DNA from 3 places in the Phytobacter diazotrophicus genome. Region 3 is predicted to be linked to each of the others. Evidence: predicted binding sites of a transcription regulator. Region 3 holds the regulator's gene; each other region holds the start of a gene.
What was found. Region 3 encodes Fur, which represses iron uptake genes when iron is present. Its sites were predicted from a motif close to ATAATAATGAGAACNACTATCAA; they were not measured.
Positions count from the first base shown of each region.

Region 1: ACS0RQ_RS16020 (TonB-dependent receptor domain-containing protein) is a predicted target of Fur. The motif match lies at 5,762-5,784, and genes of this name have one in related genera.
Region 2: exbB (tol-pal system-associated acyl-CoA thioesterase) is a predicted target of Fur. The motif match lies at 5,373-5,395, and genes of this name have one in related genera.

Region 1 is NZ_CM125428.1:3,295,690-3,302,931, reverse strand. It holds gene ACS0RQ_RS16045 (diguanylate cyclase) at 1-786, shown strand, start outside; gene ACS0RQ_RS16040 (aromatic amino acid transporter) at 1,014-2,276, opposite strand; gene ACS0RQ_RS16035 (tyrosine phenol-lyase) at 2,437-3,807, opposite strand; gene ACS0RQ_RS16030 (helix-turn-helix transcriptional regulator) at 4,406-5,089, opposite strand; gene ACS0RQ_RS16025 (Rdx family protein) at 5,388-5,675, opposite strand; gene ACS0RQ_RS16020 (TonB-dependent receptor domain-containing protein) at 5,899-7,242, shown strand, end outside.
Region 2 is NZ_CM125428.1:806,232-813,473, forward strand. It holds gene dkgA (2,5-didehydrogluconate reductase DkgA) at 1-828, opposite strand; gene yqhD (alcohol dehydrogenase) at 930-2,093, opposite strand; gene ACS0RQ_RS03930 (AraC family transcriptional regulator) at 2,287-3,186, shown strand; gene yghB (DedA family general envelope maintenance protein YghB) at 3,226-3,885, opposite strand; gene metC (cystathionine beta-lyase) at 4,017-5,204, opposite strand; gene exbB (tol-pal system-associated acyl-CoA thioesterase) at 5,457-6,191, shown strand; gene exbD (TonB system transport protein ExbD) at 6,198-6,623, shown strand; gene ACS0RQ_RS03955 (cytoplasmic protein) at 6,817-7,242, opposite strand, start outside.
Region 3 is NZ_CM125428.1:4,003,550-4,010,791, forward strand. It holds gene pgm (phosphoglucomutase (alpha-D-glucose-1,6-bisphosphate-dependent)) at 1-1,114, opposite strand, end outside; gene seqA (replication initiation negative regulator SeqA) at 1,139-1,687, opposite strand; gene ybfF (esterase) at 1,870-2,643, shown strand; gene ybfE (LexA regulated protein) at 2,775-3,068, shown strand; gene fldA (flavodoxin FldA) at 3,218-3,748, shown strand; gene fur (ferric iron uptake transcriptional regulator) at 4,038-4,490, shown strand; gene chiQ (ChiQ/YbfN family lipoprotein) at 4,588-4,923, opposite strand; gene chiP (chitoporin ChiP) at 4,941-6,341, opposite strand; gene glnS (glutamine--tRNA ligase) at 6,734-7,242, opposite strand, start outside.

The sequences.
Region 1 (7,242 bases), 710 kb from region 3:
CCGGATTTGCGTAACCATCGGGTTGGCGTAGCGATTAAACAAGCGATATGCCACAATTTACCGGCTCTGTTGTCGCAATCGCTGCATCGTTCGCCTTTCCCGCTGTTTGCGGAACCCGCACAGCCCGGTGAGCGTTTAAGCCAGGCGATCACTATCGTCCCGCTGGGCGATGTGGAGCGTTACTGCCTCATTCAGATTGTCGATGTCAGCATGGCCGTTCGCCGGGAGTCGCTGTTACGCGAACAGGCACATGTGCTGCTCTCACAATCGTTATCCGACGGACTGACGTCCGTGGGTAACCGTCGCTATTTCGATCTGTGCATTGAGAAAGAGTGGCGTGCCAGTAAGCGTAATAACAAACCACTGGCGCTGTTGTTGATTGATGTGGATTACTTCAAGCGCTACAACGATCGCTACGGTCACCAGCAGGGCGATCTGTGCCTGCAACAGATCGCGGCGGCCATGCGAGGTTCACTGTTGCGCCCCTATGACATGCTTTTCCGTTACGGCGGGGAAGAGTTTTGTGCGCTATTGCCGGAAACGCGCTCGGCTGATGCCGTCGTCGTGGCGGAAAGATTGCGTGCGAGTGTTCAGGCGCTGGGGCTGCCGCATTCTGGTTCGCCGGGCGACGTCGTGAGCGTCAGCGTAGGTGTTGCCAGCCTCAACCAACGTGTGCATACAGACTATGGCAGCTTGATTCAGGCGGCGGATGACGCACTCTACGAGGCTAAGCGTTCCGGGCGTAACATTGTTCGCGCCAGCACCGCAGCCAGGAGCCAGGCGTAATCCCCGCCAAACCGTCGAGCCGGGTTAAGCGGGGATTCGAGCACAGCAAAGCGTTTTACCACCGGGGCCTGTAATGCAGGCCCTGCTTACTGGCAGCGTGTTTTTCTACGTAGCCCCACGCTGCGTAAAAGTATTACCACAACACGCAGCAACGTAAACCGACAAAACAGCGGCTGCTGATACTGGAGCAGCGTCAGAAACATCGCCATCCTCCGTGTTACCGCCCGTCAGTGAAAAACGGGAAGCAGGCCAAAAACTTCCAGAATAACGGTTAAATAGACGATCCCGCCGCAGATGATAACGGTGTTGAGCACGGCATTATTGCAGGGCGCACGGTAAGCGGCTGTGGCGAAGCGCTGGCGGGCGCTTTTGACCAGGAAAGGTGGCAGGATCACGCTCCAGATGGTAAACGCCAGCCCGGCATAACCGATGGCGTGGACAAAGCCGTTGGGGAAGAACAGGCACACCGCCGCCGGGGGCAGGTAGGTCACAATGGCCGTTTTGCAGCGCCCGATACCGTTATTGGCAAAATGGAACAGGTCGGCGATGTAATCAAACAGACCGAGCGTGGCAGCCAGTAGCGAACTGGCAACGGCAAAGTTACCGAAGAAGGTCAAAATCAATTCCATATAGCGGCTGGTAAAAATCCCGCCAATCGCCTCAACAAACACATCAATATTGCCGCCTTTGGCGATGATCGGCGAGAAGTCGGCACGACTGATATTGCCCATGGTCACCGCCAGCCAGAAGATATAGAGAATCAGCGCAAATAACGTTCCGACGATGATGGAATTTTTAATGTGATGAATATTCTCTTTACCGTAGAGCTTCACCAGGCTTGGCACATTGCCATGAAAGCCGAAAGAGATAATACAAAACGGCAGTGTCATTAACACATAGGGCAAATAGCGGGTCTGCGGCAAGGCGACGCTGGCGGTATCGAACAGATTATCAACGTTAATCGTGCCGATCATGCCGGAAAAAGTGGCGAAAAAAGCGATAAATTTACCGAAGATCAGAACGGTGGTGATGCGGCCAACCAGCAGCGAGCTGTACCATGCAATCAGGCTGACAATCACGCTAACCAGAATAATCGACACAGGGGAAGGTAAGCGCATCCCGCTGTATTTGGCGATGGTGTTCGATAATACCGCCGACGAGCCGGAAATATAGGCGTAGGTCAGAATATATAAAACAAAACCGAAGGCGAGGCCGACCACGAAATTCCAGCGTTTGCCGAGCAGTTCCAGGGTAAAAGTATTAAAGCTGGCACCGACATCAAAATGCAGATTCACCTCAACCAGCATTAATCCGGTCATCAGCATCATCAGTGAAATAGCGATAAGGATCAGGGTGGCGCCCGGAAACCAGACGCCCGCCATCGCAATAGGCAGTGAAAACATACCGCCACCCACCACGGTGGCAATAACAAGCATGGCGCCGCTGGTCAGCCCGGCGTCACGAATCGGTTCAGATAAAGAGAGGGCCATAATAGATATTCCTGAATAAGTATCCTACCCGTCGTTATTCAGGTTGCACACGCGTTGGCAGCAACGCGAATAGTCAGGGTAGCGTTATATAAGTTTGAACATCATTTTTTATCGGCGAGAAACAAAACTGCCCCATCAGGTCATGGGGCAGGAAAACACATTAAATGTATTCAAAGCGTGCGGTAAAGAAACGCAACTGTTTAGGTTCGTAAGTGAACCGTAACCCGCGAATATCCTCTTTGTGTTTATATAACTGAATAATCCCATCGGCGACGACATCCATATGCGCATAGGTGTATACGCGGCGTGGAATGGTCAGGCGTACAGTTTCCAGTTTCGGTTTATGGTGCTCGCCCGTCTCTTTATTGCGCCCGGCGGAGATAATACCGCGCTCCATGCTGCGCACCCCGGTTTCCACGTAAATACTGGCCGCCAGGCTCTGCGCCGGGAACTGTTCCTGGCTCAGATGCGGGCAGAAACGGCGGGCATCCAGGAATACCGCGTGGCCGCCAACGGGTTCAACAATCGGCACGCCCGCCGCTTTCAGTTTGTCACCGAGATAGCGTACCTGCTTAATACGGTGCTCGATGTATTCAAACTGCATGGCTTCACGCAGGCCAATCGCCATGGCTTCCATGTCGCGCCCGGCCAGGCCGCCGTAAGAGGGCATCCCTTCGTAAACCACCACCAGCTCACGCGCCTGAGAGAACAGGTCGTCATCGTTCATGCACAGGAAGCCGCCGATATTCACCAGACAGTCTTTTTTACCGCTCATGGTGCAGCCATCGGCATAGCTGAACATCTCATGCACAATCTCTTTAATACTCTTATTCTCAAAGCCTTTTTCCTGTTCTTTGATGTAATAAGCATTCTCCACGCAGCGCGTTGCATCGTAATAAACCTTGATGCCATGTGCGCTGGTGAGCTCACGCACCGCACGCATGTTTTCCATCGAAACCGGCTGCCCACCTGCCAGGTTAACGGTCACCGCCAGGCAGATATAGGCAATGTTTTTGGCCCCTTTTTCATCGATCAATTTTTGCAGTTTATTCAGGTCGATATTGCCTTTAAAGGGAACGTTCAGCGTGGCGTCATGCGCTTCATCACGCACAATATCAACAAAGGAGGCGCCATTTTTTTCCTGATGATAACGGGTAGTGGTGAAGTACATATTGCCCGCCACATACTGTCCCGGTTTTATCGCCAGTTGTGATAACAGGTTTTCCGCGCCACGTCCCTGGTGGGTCGGCACAATATGTTTAAAGCCGAACAACTCACGTACGGTGGCTTCCAGGTGATAGAAGTTGACGCTGCCTGCGTAGGCTTCATCACCCATCATCATTCCCGCCCACTGTTTATCGCTCATGGCGTTGGTGCCGCTATCCGTCAGCAGATCGATATACACATCTTTGGAATTCAATAAGAAGGTATTCAGTCCTGCTTCTTCCATTTTTTTAAGACGCTCATCACGGGGAATCATTGAGACGGTTTCAACACTTTTAATACGGAATGGTTCTGCCGGATAGATCATTTTATATCTCCAGTGAGTTCTGTAATTTAAAAAGTTATAGCGAATCGAATTCCTCCAGTTAATTCTGGAGGCGTCTTATTGTCCTTTCCCTTTCCCGGGAATCATTTGGCAAACGCATCATGCGATAAACATATGGCAAAGGGAATAGTGGGGGGGTAATTCGATTTTGGCGCTTTTTTAAATAATGTAAAACGGGTGATAAAGTTCACAATAATAATAAAATATATTGTATTTTCAATTAATTGCGCAAGTGATAAGTCATGATGGCATAAAAAAGAGGACAATAAATCCCTTTATTCTGGAACATTCGGTGAACGACGTTTTTTGTCGCTGTTTTGAAATGTGAACCAGCGAAGTGAAATTGAGAAATAAATCCCGTTTTCGCTTTCATTCATTTCATAAAGACCACTTATTATCGTCAACATTACTTTACGGGTAGAGTGTGTTGTGATGTAAAAGCATTATTTTTCAGTCAATTAAATGAATCGTAAAGCGTGGGGCGCCTGGTTTTCCGTTCACAAAGTACACGGGTACTGGCAGCGGGAGTGAAGGGAAAAATGAACCGGGCGCAGCCATGATGGCCGCGCAAAGAAAGGCATTAAGCCTGGCGGGACTTACGTTCACGCAGATATTTGTAGATGGCGTAGCGGGTGATGCCAAGACGGGCGGCGACAATCTTCACAGCGTCTTTTAGCTCGAAAATGCCGTTATTATACAGTTGGTTAACCACCGCTTTGTTTTTGAATTTGCTGGTTATCATGACGTCTTTTTGTACGCTGGCGATGACGTTGTTTGCCGCTTCCATCACAACCTCATGCGGGCTGGCGCCGAAATGTTCGGTAAAAGGCATGGGTTCCTTACCGTCCGGGATCAGGGTTTCGAGCATCTGGTGAAAAGGAACAGAGAGATTGATATTGACGCAAAATAACCCAATCGCTTTGCCTTCTTCGCCAAAGAGCACCGACGTCGCTGATTTAAACAACTCGCCTTTTTTATTTCGCGTAAAATAGCTCAGCGTATTATTGATGCCGGTCTTGTTAAACAATTGCAGCGTTTTAAGTCCCATATCGGTAATGGGCGAGCCGATCGTTCTGCCGGTGTGGTGGCCATTAATAATTTTATTCACCGACGCGTTGTGATCCTCAAATGAATGCAGCACCACTTCGCAGTGTGGCCCTATCAGGCCTGCGATCATTTCTGCAAGGTGTGAAAATGATTTCATGCACTCGATATCTGCGGCGGTAAATAAGCTAATATCCTTGATTGATTCATCTTTATTCATTGTGATCTCCATTGGGTTTATTTTTCGCATCATATCGGGCATCGGAAACGGCTTAATGGAGAACGCTAAACAATATGAAGCGGATCACTTAAATAGAATAATGTATTTTGAATCAAGATGTTGCATTAAAGCCGGTAAATAAATATTTACTCTGTGCAGAATTATTGGCAGCGGTAGTTTTGGGAAGTGAAATAGCAATGATGATCAGGGATATTAAGGTGGCGGGGCGCTGTTTGTCTGACAATTATTCGATTATGCGCGAGCAACAAATATAAACTGCTCGCACATTTTATGTTGGCTAGTCGCTTTTCTTTTCCAGATGCCCGAGATCTTTTTCCGGGAAGCAGTAATCTCGCACGCGGCGTTTTAGCTCTGCGGCATCCGGAAAACCACCATCCACTTTACGGTCCCAGATAACCTTTCCGTCGATATCAATGACAAAAATACCGCCTGTACCCGGTACCAGGGTGACGCAAGCTAAGTCGGCGCTAAAGCTGTGGAGCAGTTCCTGAGCCATCCAACTGGCGCGCAGCATCCAGTTGCACTGGGAGCAGTACTGTAAGGTGATGGCGGGTTTGTTTTGCATAATCATGTTAACCAGCAAGTGTAAACGTTGGCTTAGTGTAGACAAAAGAATGCGCAAAGCGTGAAGAAATTGCGAAGTTGTTGCAACTGATAATAGTTATCATTATGATTCCGATCAAGATAAAGAGCGGTGCAGTGTGTCTTGTGCTGACAGTACTCGCTCAATAAAAAGACTGGAAGCAACGGTGGGCCTGATACTAATAAATTCTAAGGCTTGCAACATTATGGGTACATCGCAACTTTCCCGGACACCGTTTCGCAAGAGCGTCCTGGTGACTTCACTGCTCGCAGCACTGTATCAGACCTCCGCCGTGGCGGCTGATGCTCACGTAAAACAGACCACCGCAATTGATACCCGGCAGGACAATGCCGAGGAGATGGTTGTTACCGCACCAGCACCGGTACTGAAAGCGGGCAGCAGCCATACGGTGAGCGCAGAGGATCTGCAAAACAAAGGCGCCAACGACTTTGGCTCAATCATGCGCTACGAGCCGCTTATTAGCGCCACCGGCGCAAGCGGGGGTTCCGGCAATGGCAAAAGCGGCTTTGACCGTGGTGGCTATACCGGATACAACATTCGTGGCCTGGAAAGTAACCGTGTCGGTATCGACGTTGACGGTATTGCGCAACCCGATGCCACCGGGCGTAGTTATGTCAGCCGCTCCGGCCTGAATACCTTTGGTATTGGTCGCGATTATATCGACCCCTATATGTACGGTGGGATTGATATTCAGTCTGGCGCCACCTCCACCGAAACCGCCAATACCTCTATCGGTGGCAACGTCTCGTTCCAGCCGAAATCGGCAGACAATTACCTGCACGCGGGTAAGCAGACCTACTTTGGTTACCAGTCGGATTATGATTCAGCGGATCGTAGCTGGCACAACGGCCTGACGGCGGCGGGCGGCGATGAAACCCTGCGCGGCATCTTTGTTTACAGTCGTCGTGACGGTCAGCAGACCCGTAATAACAGCGGCACAATTGACGCCTATCCGGCCAACTGGCACTCCGATGCGATGCTGGCTTCCGGTATCTGGCAGCCGAACGATGTGCATAAATTTACCGGTACGCTGGATTACTACCACAAGACCAACCATACCCATTACGATGCGTGGAACAGCGCAGGCAGTTCCATTATCGGCAACGCCAACCAGACCAGCCAGACGCGTCGCTGGGGTGTCAGCCTGAAAGATGACTGGACGCCAGTGAATGCCTGGCTGGACAGTATGTCCACCAAAGTTTACTACCAGCATACGGAAGCTCACGACTGGACATACATGCCGGACAGCACCACGCTGTCGATGGAGACGGTAAATTCAAACTACGATACCGATACCTGGGGCATCACCAACGCGCTGACGAAAACCCTCGGGCGCCACGATTTAAGCGCCGGTTTCAACGCCAGCACCAGCAAAACACAGCGTCCGTTCAGCCAGTCGCCAATACCGAGTGTGTTTAGCGAAATTATGCAGCCGGAAGCCGATAGCCGTGGCTACACGCTGGGGGCGTTCGCCCAGGATCAGATTAATTTCGACCTTGCCGATCGTCACTTTGCGATTATCCCCGGC
Region 2 (7,242 bases), 2.5 Mb from region 3:
TTAGCCGCCGAACTGATCCGGGTCAGGGCCAAGACGTTTACCCTGATCGAGTTTAGCGATTTCGGCCAGTTCGTCTTTATCGAGACGGAAATCCCAGACGTCAAAGTTTTCGGCAATGCGCGCCGGAGTGACAGATTTCGGGATCACAACCAGACCGCAGTCCAGATGCCAGCGAATCACAATCTGTGCAGGGGTCTTGCCGTATTTATCCGCCAGCTCGCGGATAATTTTCTGGTCAAATACCCCTTCGCCGCCCTGTGCCAGTGGGCTCCAGGATTCGGTCTGGATTTTGTGCGTGGCATTCCAGGCATGCAACTGGCGCTGCTGCAAAAGAGGGTGCAGTTCAATCTGGTTGATAACCGGGGTCACGTTCGTCTCATCGATCAGCTTCTGCAGATGATGAATCTGGAAATTACATACCCCAATGCTCTTCACCAGCCCCTGTTCCTGGAGTTTGATCATTCCTTTCCAGGCCTCAACATAGTGATCGATAGCCGGAACCGGCCAGTGCATCAGGTAGAGATCAACATAATCGAGCTGCAGTTTATCGAGGCTTTCTTGCAATGCTTCCTGTGGGCGTTTCTGATCGTCATTCCACAGTTTTGTGGTAATAAACAGGTCTTCACGCGCAACGCCTGCACTTTTTAATGCCGTGCCGACGCCGTCTTCATTTTTATACGCGGCAGCGGTATCAATAGAGCGATAGCCCACTTCCAGCGCTTTGTGAATGGCGGAAACCACTTCCTCATTGCCCGCTTTCCACACGCCAAGACCCAGCTGCGGCATCAGGTTGCCGTCCGAAAGCTTAATCACGGTTGGATGTGTCATGCATTCCTCCTGTATGAGCTTACCGGGACAAGTCCCGGTAAGGTTGTGTGCATTAAGTCTGGACGAAAAGTCCAAAAACGAAAGGCAGCGGAGTAAAAAGCTTAGCGTGCCGCTTCGTAAATGCGACGGCTGACCTCAAGAGTAATATCCTGATGTTCACCGAGTTTTGTCATGCCATGTTCTTCCAGTTTTGCCAGCAACGCAGGGATAGAACTGCCGTCCAGACCGTAACCGGACAGACGCGTCGGCACACCCATCTGCTCAAAGAAACCACGGGTTGCTTCAATAGCGGCATCGATACGACTGTCTTCAGAACCTTCGCTGATATTCCAGACGCGTTCTGCGTATTGCAGCAGTTTGGCGCGCTTGGTGTCGCGTTTTTCATTCCACAGGGCAGGGAGTACTATCGCCAGCGTCTGGGCATGATCAAGACCGTGCATTGCCGTCAGCTCATGGCCGAGCATATGGGTCGCCCAGTCTTGCGGCACACCCGCACCAATCAGGCCGTTTAGCGCCTGGGTGGCCGCCCACATGACGTTGGCACGGACATCATAGTTTTCCGGTTCTTTCAGCGCTTTCGGACCTTCTTCAATCAGCGTCAGCAGAATGCCTTCAGCGAAACGATCCTGGATTTTGCCGTTTACCGGGTAAGTGACATATTGCTCGACGGTATGCACGAAGGCGTCCACAACACCGTTAGCGACCTGGCGTGGCGGCAGAGTGTAGGTGTAAACCGGATCCAGCACGGCAAAAATCGGCTGAACGTGTTCAGACATAAACGCTTGTTTATCGCCAGTGGTTTTACGGGAGATAACCGCGCCTTTGTTGGATTCAGAGCCGGTTGCCGGCAACGTCAGCACGGAACCCATCGGGATTGCGCTGGTGATTTTGCTGCCGTAAGTTTGCAGAATTTCCCACGGATCCACGCCTTCCGCGTAATGCGCCGCTGCAGCGATGAATTTGGTGCCATCCAGCACTGAGCCGCCGCCGACCGCCAGCAGGAAGGTGATTTTTTCATCCTGCGCGATTTTGACGGCTTTCATCAGCGTTTCGTAAGACGGATTGGGTTCGATACCGCTGAATTCCCGCACATCCAGACCTTCCAGCGCGCTATGCACCTGATCCAGCACACCGTTTTTCTTCACGCTACCGCCACCGTAGGTAATCAGGACGCGAGCGTCTGCCGGGATTTGTTCACGCAAATTGGCAATCGCGCCTTTACCAAACAGGATGCGGGTAGGGGTATGGAGATTAAAGTTGTTCATTGCTCGTTCCCTTTATGTGGGTGATTGATGAGCAGGCAGTATGCTGCCCGATGGCAATGATTGTGGCCGTGGTGGGCTTTCCTCTCAATGCACATTTCTGCCGATGTCTTGCCTGTTTCTCCAGCTTGCTGGAGAAACCGCACAAAAGATTGCACACTGTAGCGGTCGAAAAACAGTGAAGGAGCGGCGAGCTATGAACCGTGACGAGATTTGCCAGGCGCTAACGCAAAAAGTAAAACTACTGAAAAATAATGAAAACTATTTCAGTACGCTGCTTCCGGATATCCGTTTACTTTATGGTACTGAACCGGGAACCCGCACGCCGGTGATGTATCAACCGGGGATCGTTTTTCTCTTCTCCGGCCATAAGATTGGTTATATCAACGAGCGTGTATTTCGCTACGATACCAATGAATATTTACTGCTTACCGTACCCTTACCCTTTGAGTGTGAGACCTATGCAACGCCGGAGGTTCCGCTGGCGGGGGTACGCCTTAACGTCGACATTCTGCAGCTACAGGAGTTGCTGATGGATATTGGCGAGGATGAATCTTTTCAGCCTGCGATGGCGGCAAGCGGCATCAACTCTGCCACCCTGTCCGAAGAGATCCTGTGTGCGGCGGAGCGTTTACTCGACGTGATGGAACGCCCCCTGGATGCCCGTATTCTGGGAAAACAGATCATTCGTGAGCTGCTCTATCACGTGCTCACTGGGCCGCGTGGCGGCGCACTGCTGGCGCTGGTTAGTCGCCAGACCCATTTCAGCTTAATCAGCCGGGTGCTGAAACGCATTGAGAGTCAATACACGGAAAACCTGAGTGTCGACGAACTGGCGGCGGAAGCCAATATGAGCGTCTCTGCGTTTCACCATAACTTTAAGTCGGTGACCAGCACCTCGCCGTTGCAGTACCTTAAAAGCTACCGCCTGCACAAAGCGCGAATGATGATGATCCATGATGGTATGAAAGCCAGTGCTGCGGCCATTCGTGTGGGGTATGAGAGCCCGTCACAATTCAGCCGCGAGTTTAAACGCTATTTTGGCGTCACGCCGGGGGAAGATGCTGCGAGAATTCGCATGATGCAAGCGGGTTGATTTTCCTTCTCCTTTTGGGAGAAGGAAAAAGGAAAGGTATCAGGCGCTGCAGTATTTTTTCTTAATCACGACGGCCAGCGTACCCACCAGCCCGGCGACCAGCAGGAAAAGGGGCAGAATCATCAGGAATGTCATCACCTGATCTTCGTGGCGTTTGACGAAGGGGATCATGCTAATGGCATAGCCCAGCGTGGTGATCATGCCGACCCACAGCAGGCCACTGAGCCAGTTGAAAAGCTGAAAGCGGCGGCTGGACAAGCCTGAAATTCCGGCCATGGTTGGCAACAGAGTACGCACGAAAGCCAGGAAACGCCCGGCCAGCAGCGCCAGCAAACCGTGACGGTCAAACATGCAGGTTGCGCGCTGGTGATATTTCTCCGGCAACTGCGCCAGCCAGCTCTTCACCACTCGCGTATTCCCCAGCCAACGTCCCTGCAGGTAGCTTAACCAGCAGCCCAGACTGGCGGCAGACGTCAGGATCAGGAGTGTCGACAGGTAGTCCATGCAACCACGCGCCACCAGTGCGCCAGCCAATAAAAGCAAACTGTCCCCGGGTAAAAACGAGGCCGGAAGCAATCCGTTTTCTAAAAAGAGTGTGGCAAACATCACGAAATAGACGACGCCAACAATATGTGGGTTCGCCAGCGCTGCAAAGTCGTGGTGCCAGAGCGCAGCGATAATGTCTTGAATTACAGCCATGGACTTTCCTGTGGTACCGCTTAGAGAAGGCTATTGTACCTGCTTATCGCCCGAAACACCTTGATCCCAGGCGCAATTAATACAGAGTATTCTGCTAGCGTAATCAGAATTTTCAACTGGCAGTTAACAATTTAAACGATACGCTGGAAACCTGCGGCCAAATCTTCAATTAAATCATCTACATTTTCCAGACCAATATGAACACGAATCAGAGTACCGCTAAAATCCACGCCACCATCAGGACGAATAGCCGCGATCTGTTCCGGTTGATTTGCCAGAATTAATGATTCATACCCACCCCAGGAGTAGGCCATGCTGAACAGTGAGAAATTATCGAGGTATGCCGCCAGCTCTTCATTGTTAAGACGCTTGTTCAGAATGAAAGAAAACAGGCCGCTGCTACCGCTAAAATCGCGCTTCCAGAACTCGTGACCTTTGCTCCCGGGCAGCGCCGGATGGTTAACCTGCGCGACTTGCGGGTGCGAAGCCAGCCACTCGGCGATTTTCAGACTGCTTTCATGATGCTGACGCAGGCGTACGCCAAGGGTACGCAGGCCACGGCTGGTCATATACGCCGTATCCGCATCGACCATTTGCCCCATCAGATAGGCATTCTCACGCAGTTGATCCCAACAACGGGCGTTGGAAACTGCTGTGCCGATCATCCCATCAGAGTGGCCAATCAGGTATTTGGTGGCGGCCTGAATAGAAATATCGATATCGAATTCAAGGGCTTTAAAGAGAATGCCTGCCGCCCAGGTATTGTCGATCATAATGATCGCCTCTGGCGCAACGCTTCGGACCGCCTGCACAATTGCCGGTACGTCATGAACTTCCATGGTGATGGAGCCTGGGGATTCGAGGAACACGATTTTCGTATTGGGCTGAATCAGACGCACAATGCTTGAGCCGATCATCGGGTCAAACCAGCTGGTGGTCACGCCGAGTTTGGTGAGGATCTTCGTACAAAAATCCTGGCTTGGTTCATAGGCGCTATTGGTCATCAGGATATGGTCGCCCTGTTCTACAAACGCCAGAATGGTATTTGCCACTGCCGCTGCGCCACACGGGAAAAGGGCACATCCCGCGCCGCCTTCCAGCTCACACATGGCGTCCTGTAACGAGAAATGGGTCAGCGTGCCGCGACGCCCGTAAAAAAGCTCGCCTTTTGCGCGATTACGCGTGGCCTGCTTTTTCGCTTCGACAGTGTCGAAAACCAGGGAGGAAGCCCGTTGAATGACACTATTCACCGAACCCTGCGTGTATTTCTTGCTGCGCCCCGCGTTCACCAGAGCGGTATCAATATGCTTCGCCGTCATGTTCGCCTAACCTGTTTTTATACGTCTGGATGTCCAGACTACCATGAATGCCAGACGATGCATCGGTGCCTGTTCTGATAAAGCATAAAATTTTATGAATATTCGGCGATGAAACTTTTTTACTGCGTGAGCGCAAGGAAAAAGCGGGAATATTGCGGCAGTATGTAAATACTAATGAGAACTACTATCAATTCGACGGTGTTTTGATATTATTATGCTCAGATTTTGTGATATGCGTCGTGGAGATACACAGTGGGTAATAATTTGATGCAGGCGGATCTTTCCGTTTGGGGTATGTATCAACATGCCGACATCGTAGTAAAAATTGTGATGATCGGGTTGATTCTGGCATCAGTGGTCACCTGGGCAATCTTCTTTAGTAAAAGTGCTGAGATGATTGCGCATAAACGCCGCCTTAAACGTGAACAGCAACTGCTGGCTGATGCCCGTTCGCTGGATCAGGCCAGTGACATCGCCTCCGCTTTCCATGCCAGAAGCCTCAGCACGCAGTTAATTAACGAAGCCCAAAATGAGCTGGAGTTGTCCGCGGGTAGCGAAGATAACGAAGGTATTAAAGAGCGTACTGGTTTTCGCCTTGAGCGTCGCGTTGCCGCTACGGGCCGTCATATGGGCCGTGGTAATGGTTATCTTGCGACAATTGGCGCTATTTCCCCGTTCGTGGGGCTGTTTGGCACCGTATGGGGTATCATGAACAGCTTCATTGGTATTGCCCAGACGCAGACCACTAACCTTGCTGTGGTTGCACCAGGTATCGCGGAAGCGTTGCTGGCCACCGCGATCGGTCTGGTGGCGGCGATTCCTGCGGTGGTTATCTATAACATCTTCGCCCGCATGATCGGTGGTTATAAAGCGACGCTGGGTGATGTTGCCGCACAGGTTCTGCTGCTGCAAAGCCGCGATCTGGATCTGGCTGCCAGCGCCGCTGCAAAACCCGTTCACGCCGCCCAGAAACTACGAGTAGGTTGATGCCCCATGGCAATGCGTCTTAATGAAAACCTCGACGATAACGGCGAAATGCACGAAATCAACGTAACGCCGTTTATCGACGTTATGCTGGTTCTGCTGATTATCTTCATGGTGGCTGCGCCGCTTGCAACGGTAGATGTGAAAGTTAATCTGCCAGCTTCAACCAGTCAGCCGCAGCCGCGTCCGGAAAAACCGATTTACCTGTCCGTCAAAGCGGATAACAGCATGTTCATTGGTAACGATCCGGTGACTGACGAAACGATGGTGAATCAGCTTGATGCCATCACCGAAGGGAAGAAAGACACGACGGTCTTCTTCCGTGCGGATAAGACGGTTGATTACGAAACCATCATGAAGGTGATGGATACTCTGCATCGCGCGGGCTATCTCAAAATTGGCCTGGTCGGCGAAGAGGTTGCAGCCGCGAAGTAACCTTCGCGTTTGCTTATTAAGGCTGGCCTGCGGGTCGGCCTTTTTGTTTTCCGGGTTCTGCTCAGCCGACGATATAACACCTTATTTCAGGGGATGTTAACCTGAGAATACGTAAACCAATACAACGGGAATGATTCAGTGAATAGTCAAATAGGGTGAATAATTATTGATAATAAGGGGAGGGATTATAAGGTTATTTCGCTGCTTGCGCAGGCTCTGACGTGGGGGGCGTTGCAGCGTCTTCTGACGCAGGTTTTTCCTCAGGCGCAACGGTCGTCACAACCGCGGTACGGTATTCTTCATCGGCAAGCTTACGACTGATACGCAGTGTTGCTGTCTCTCTGGCAAGGATATGCTGGTAATTGGCTTCCAGCCTGGCCATTATTTTTTCCAGCAGTTCAGGGCGCTCCTCCACGATAGCGTTTATGGTCGCACCATAGATCTCTTCTTTTACCTGAAAGGCGTAGATTTCCCGGCGATTTTGCCACTTGAGTCGTACAAGGGCCGCAGGGATAGAGATGAGCTCATGGGCAATACGCTGTATGGTGGCGTTCTTACTCTGAATCAGTGCATCGATATTTTGCTTTAAGATAAATTCGTCGCTGGGTTGATTGTCTAA
Region 3 (7,242 bases):
CGACCGGCACTTCCACCAGCTTACGCCCCAGGTCATTCACCACGCGGTCAATCATGGCAGAAGAGACCAGGGTTTTACCCACGGCGACATCTTTGCCCCACTGCGGACGATGCTGGAACAGGTAGTTAATCGCGACCGCCAGGTAGTGGTTCGGATTCATCAGACCGGCTGGCGTCACGATACCGTGACGGTCATAGTCAGGGTCGTTGGCAAAGGCCAGGTCGAACTTGTCACGCAGCGCCAGCAAACCGGCCATAGCGCACTCAGAGGAGCAGTCCATGCGGATCACGCCGTCTTTATCGAGGTGCATAAAGCGGAAGGTTTGATCAACCTGATCGTTAACGATAGTCAGGTCAAGCTTGTAAAACGCCGCAATACGTTTCCAGTATTCGATACCGGAACCACCCAGCGGATCAACGCCCAGTTTCAGGCCCGCTTTTTGGATAGCCGCCATATCGACGATATCGGCCAGCCCTTCGATAAACGGCTGCACCAGATCCTGCTCTTTCACGTGGCCGGACGCCAGTGCGGCATCCAGCGTAATGCGTTTCACGCCTTTCAGGCCATCAGCCAGCAGCGCGTTCGCGCGATCTTCAACCACTTTGGTCACGTTGGTATCAGCCGGGCCACCGTTTGGCGGATTGTATTTGATACCGCCATCTTCCGGTGGGTTGTGCGACGGGGTAATGACGATCCCGTCAGCCTGCGCGCCACCTTTTTTATTGTGCACCAGAATAGCGTTGGACACCGCAGGGGTAGGCGTGAAGCCATTGTTTTCCTGCACGATCACATCAACGCCGTTCGCCGCCAGCACTTCCAGTACAGAGATAAAGGCAGGTTCAGACAGGGCGTGCGTGTCTTTACCGACATAGCACGGACCAGTGATACCGTTTTTGGCGCGCTCTTCGGCGATAGCCTGAGCAATTGCCAGAATGTGTTGTTCGTTAAAACTGTGACGCCCCGCGCTGCCGCGGTGACCTGACGTACCAAATTTTACCGCGTGCTCAGCATTGCCGATTTCTGGTTTCAGCACATAGTACTGCGCAGTAAGCTGGGCGACGTTAATCAAATCGCTCTGTTGCGCAGGTTGCCCCGCACGTTCGTGGTTAGCCATTGCCTGGTCCTTTTTATGCAAGGATTAAATTGTGCCGCAAACCTTTTCAATCAATTCCGCCGGGAATTGCATTGACTGCATGATGTGCTCCACCATGCTGCATTTACGACCCGTATTCGTGTTAGTGATAACCCAGTACGGGGTATCAGGCACCTGTTTTGGCTTCGTCTGGTTGCCGTTTTGCAACAGGGTATGTTCATCCGCCGCGAAGTATACGCGGGTGCGCCCATGCAGAGACTCAGTGGATTCTGCAAAAGCTTTTTTATCTAATGAGTAAAGTGTAGACAGCACCAGCATAAAGCGATTAACGGCCTTTTTCTGCTCTGCATACTCGTCAGAGAGCAGCAGTTCACGCACCGCGCGGACTTTATCTTTTGCCGTATTAGCCGGTTTCACTTCTTCAACCGTAACAGGTGCAGGGGTTTCTTTCGCGAGTTGAACAGCGGCAGCTGGCTGCGAAGCGGCGGAAAACTTCAACATGCGCCGTAAAATGTCGGATGCGCTCTCGCCAATGTGCTTTGTATGGCTGGCAATATAACTGTAGAGCTCATCATCAACTTCGATCGTTTTCATCTTAATCCAGTGCAGTGTCTATTCTGAATACAAGTTATTGAGATTATAAAGTCAAATCCCAACAGCGGATAGCGTCAAACCAGGATGGCGGCAAAGTCAGAGTGTGTCAAAACCTTGCAGCCGGACGGCAGAATGTTCAACATAATACCTTAATCCGAAAGAGCGAAAAAAAGAACTTTGCCATGAAATTGAATACCCGAGCGCAATCTGCACAACAATCGCACAACAATTCCCCCATCGTGCTGGTTCACGGTTTATTTGGTAGCCTGGACAACCTTGGCGTGCTCGCCCGTGACCTCGTCAATGACCATGATATTATTCAGGTTGATATGCGCAATCATGGCCTTTCCGAACGCTCACCGGAGATGAATTATCCGGCGATGGCACAGGACTTACTGGATACTCTTGATGCCCACGGTATCGAGCGCGCAACCTTCGTTGGTCACTCCATGGGGGGGAAAGCGGTGATGGCCTTTACCGCACTGGCGCCTGAACGCATCGACAAGCTCGTCGCTATCGATATTGCCCCGGTCAATTACCATGTACGCCGTCACGATGAGATCTTTTCTGCCATCAATGCGGTAACCGATGCCGGTGTCACGACGCGCCAGCAGGCCACCGCCGTCATGCGTGAGCATATAAATGAAGAAGGGGTGATACAGTTCCTGCTCAAGTCGTTTGTCGATGGCAAATGGCGCTTCAATGTGCCCGCGTTGTGGGATCAGTACCCCCATATAGTGGGCTGGGAAACAGTGCCCGCCTGGAACCACCCTGCTCTCTTTATCCCTGGCGGCAATTCGTCCTATGTTACCGAACAGTATCGCGACGAACTGCTGCAACAGTTCCCGCAGGCGCGCGCGCATGTCATTGCCGGTGCCGGGCACTGGGTGCATGCAGAAAAGCCAGAAGCGGTTCTGCGCGCCATCCGCCGTTATCTCGCTGAAAAGACAAACTGATTAAAAACCCGGCGACCGGTTGCCTGAAAGCGCCCGGTCGTTGGCGTGTCCGCATCGCTGATGTATGATGGCGCGCTAATCAGCCCGGGCTATGACCCGATTGCTTGTACTTCCCGTAGTATTCTTAAATCATGGCTAAAGAACAAACGGACCGCACGACATTAGATCTGTTCGCGAATGAACGTCGCCCGGGACGTCCTAAAACCAATCCGCTCTCTCGCGACGAGCAATTGCGCATCAATAAGCGCAATCAGCTTAAACGCGACAAGGTTCGTGGGCTTAAACGCGTCGAATTAAAACTCAACGCCGAGGCTGTCGACGCGCTAAACGCGCTGGCGGATGCGCGGGAAATGAGCCGGAGCGAATTGATTGAAGAGATGTTACTGGCTCAGCTTAACGCGCTGAACGACCAGGAAATCCTCTGAATTATCGCAAAAATTCACTTTCATGTTGCACAGAGTGCAGTCTTGCGTGATTGCAGTTTCCGCGTGCTTCTCTGATCTGCTATGATTGCCCTTATCCGTGGGCCAATCGCCACCACCATATCATTAAGTTTCAAGAGGTTATTTTACTCATGGCAATCACAGGCATTTTTTTCGGCAGCGATACCGGTAATACCGAAAACATCGCAAAGATGATCCAGGCTCAACTTGGTAAAGATGTTGCCGATGTGCATGACATTGCTAAAAGCAGCAAAGAGGATCTGGAAGGTTACGACATCCTGCTGCTTGGCATTCCGACCTGGTATTATGGTGAAGCACAGTGTGACTGGGATGACTTTTTCCCGACGCTGGAAGATATCGATTTTAACGGCAAACTGGTTGCTCTGTTTGGCTGTGGCGATCAGGAAGACTACGCAGAGTACTTCTGTGACGCGCTGGGCACCATTCGCGACATTATTGAACCGCGCGGCGCAACTATCGTAGGCCACTGGCCGACCGAAGGTTACCATTTTGAAGCGTCAAAAGGTCTGGCAGACGACAACCACTTCGTTGGCCTTGCCATTGACGAAGACCGTCAGCCTGAACTGACCGCTGGCCGCGTCGACAAATGGGTAAAACAGATTTCTGAAGAACTTCACCTGAACGACATCCTCAATGCCTGATGATGTTTGGCGCAACCTGCTGGTTGCGCCGGATTAATAGATAAAAGCGATGGAAATAATTGCTACAATTTTTTAACTTTTTTCTCCAGCGCTGTACAATGGCCCCTGATTAAAACGGCTAGCCCAAAGGACTTTGTAGACGCTACCACGTTTTATAAGCTTACTTTACTTGAGGACTTGCAGTTTTCATTCAGGCATGGCAGTTCTATAATGAGACGCATTATCCCAGGTGCATTCCTTGTAGCTTCCCGACGGGAAGTGAATCGTTTAGCAACAGGACAGATTCCGCATGACTGACAACAATACCGCATTAAAGAAGGCCGGCCTGAAAGTCACGCTTCCTCGGTTAAAAATCCTGGAAGTGCTTCAGGAGCCGGAGAACCATCATGTCAGTGCGGAAGATCTATATAAGCGCCTGATCGACATGGGCGAAGAGATTGGGCTGGCCACGGTGTACCGTGTACTTAACCAGTTCGACGATGCCGGGATTGTGACCCGCCATAATTTTGAAGGCGGTAAATCCGTCTTCGAACTGACGCAGCAGCATCACCACGACCACTTAATTTGCCTGGATTGCGGCAAAGTGATCGAGTTCAGCGATGACTCTATTGAAGCGCGTCAGCGTGAAATCGCATCTAAGCATGGTATTCGTCTGACGAACCACAGTCTCTACCTGTATGGCCACTGCGCCGAAGGTGACTGCCGTACTGATGAAAACGCGCACGAAGCGGCTGATAAATAATCACCCGCATCGTTATAAAGCCAACCTCCGGGTTGGCTTTTTTATTTTCTGCTTTCACCACACGAAAAAGCCCGCCGAAGCGGGCCCTTTCAGACGGTTAATTTACCGTGTTATGGTGGCGTATCTCCTGCCAGATCTGGTCACAGCGGGATTTTACCGCCTGCCCGTTTCCGGTATGCGTCGCTTCAAGACACTGCTGATAATCCAGGGTGCGCACGCTCTCCTCCTGCGCAAATTGCTGGTGCGCTTTCTCTTTGCGCAGGACATCCAGCACACTTCTGCACGCCGCTGTTTTTTCCGGAGAACCTTCTGCCGTAGTAATACAGGCGCTATAAGCCTCTTTTAATCGCGCATCTTCCTTTGGTGCCTGCGGCTGTTGCACACAGGCGGCAAGCCCCAGCGTCATCAGGGCTAGCAATATCGGTTTCGTCATCATGGCATTCCCTCGCATTAGAAAATATTCAGGGGCGCAATGACGATAAACTTCACGTCACGTTCGTCCTGGAAGATGTTGTTATATCCACCGCCCCAACTCGGGATATTGGAATGGTTATCATATTGGGTGAAATGCAGCTTGAATAAGGTGCCTTTTGCCATCCCTTCCTGCACCGTGTAAAGCAGGTCAAGGCTGTACGCCGACTCTTTGATGGAATTTCCCGCATCGTAATATTTATCGCCAGAGGAGACATTGGACGGTTTGGCATCCCAGCCATATACATACGATGCACCGACCGCCCACCCCGGCAGGTTCCAGCCTTTCAGGTCATACATAGCGCCAGCAAAGACGGATTTCTCATTATGGGCGTTAAAGTCGGAGCGGTTATCCCACCAGATATCCAGGCGACCGTTGGAAGATCCATACTGCGGCGTCATACGTGAGTTGAAATAGCCCTGACGGCCATCAGCTTTGACCCAGGTCCCTTCCAGGCGTAAATCCACAGGGCCGATCGTATAGCCAAAAGTGAGTGCCTGTAGCCACGCGGTGCCGTCATAAATATCATTAATGGTGTTGTTATCGGCCTTGTCGCGCGAGCCATAGAACTGATAACTGGTGGAAAGCGGATTACCCGCGACGTCAAACTTATAGCTGGCTTTGGCAAAATATTGATCAACATAGCCCTGTGCCTGGCCAAACGCGGCTTCGAGGATCAGATCGTTTTTAAAGTCGTACGATGCGCCCAGAGAGTGGACATAATCAATTTTGCTCACGCCATCGTTCTGGTAGAAATTATCCGTTTCGTTATACCACGGCGCTTTGTATTCATTGGCCCACATGTATGAGAAGCTCAGCGCACCGCGATCATCGAAATCCAGTTTTGCACCGGCTTCTGCCCCCTGGTAGGTGCCCGGCATAAAGCTCCAGTTTGAGGCCAGCAGCGTTTGCCCCGTCGGCTGGATGTACCCTGCCCTCGCCCACACCGGGCCATATTTAAATTTCGCGGCGGCTTTATAGAGACTTGCGCCGCTGCGATCGCCGGACCAGTCTTCGTCATACACCTTGTGGCTATTTGAAAATGCGATTTCATTCGGGTGTGCGCTTTCTGAGGATTCAGCCATCTCAATCGCTGCAAAGACCGCGACATCAATACCGAACATATCGGCAGCATAACCTGACTGGAAATCGAGATTGGTATTCCAGGTGGAGTGCGACAGGTTAGTTTTGTATTTATCGCCATCGGTGACATCTTTACGGTCACGCTGGCGCTGCCAGTAGTAAATCCCGCCGGTGAGCGTGGCATCATCAACAAAACCAGTGGCGCTGGCGGAAGGAGCGAAAGTTAAACCAGGTAATGCGGTGGCGCAGGCAATAGCCAACGCTAACGCCTTACGTTTAGCGTTAAACGCGTTCATGAGTGTTCCTCTTTGACGAAAAATAAAAAGTGCTGCGCAAAGGCAAACAGCAACAAAGTAAAAAAATGAAATATTACTGACAGTTATAGAAAATGTTTCTAAATCTGTCGTTTGTAAGCATATTTTTCGCGACGCGAATTATCAAGTGTTTACAGGAAAGGAATACAGGGATTATGACGCACCACACAGATTTGTTGCTTACAGGCTGGTGGCTTACGCAGCAAGGCTTTCAGAGTGACAGAGTCTGCGTTATCGATAAATAACTGAAAAGATGATTGGATAAATTTAAAACAATATTTTAGAAAAAAAGAAGGTGGGCAGTAACTTATTTTCAGTCGAGAAATAAAAAACGCTGCACGAGGCAGCGTTTTTAGCATCCTGGCAAGACGGGATTACTCGCCGATTTTCGCCCAGGTATCGCGTAGACCCACAGTGCGATTGAAGACCAGTTTGTCCGCCGTAGCATGGCGGCTGTCGAGGCAGAAATAACCTTCGCGCTCAAACTGATACGCTTTCGCTACCTCAGCGGCCTTAAGGCTCGGCTCAGCAAAGCCCTGCTTAATGACCAGCGATTCCGGGTTCATGACTGTCAGGAAGTCTTCCGCTGCACCCGGATTTGGCACGCTGAACAGGCGGTCATACAGACGAATTTCAACCGGCAGTGCGTGTGCCGCGCTAACCCAGTGAATAACACCCTTCACTTTACGGCCATCTGCCGGGTCTTTGCTCAGCGTATCGGCATCAAACGTACAGAAAATCGTGGTGATATTGCCTTCCGCGTCTTTCTCAACACGTTCCGCTTTGATTACATACGCGTTACGCAGGCGGACTTCTTTGCCCAGCACCAGTCGTTTGTACTGCTTGTTGGCTTCCTCACGGAAATCGGCACGATCAATCCAGA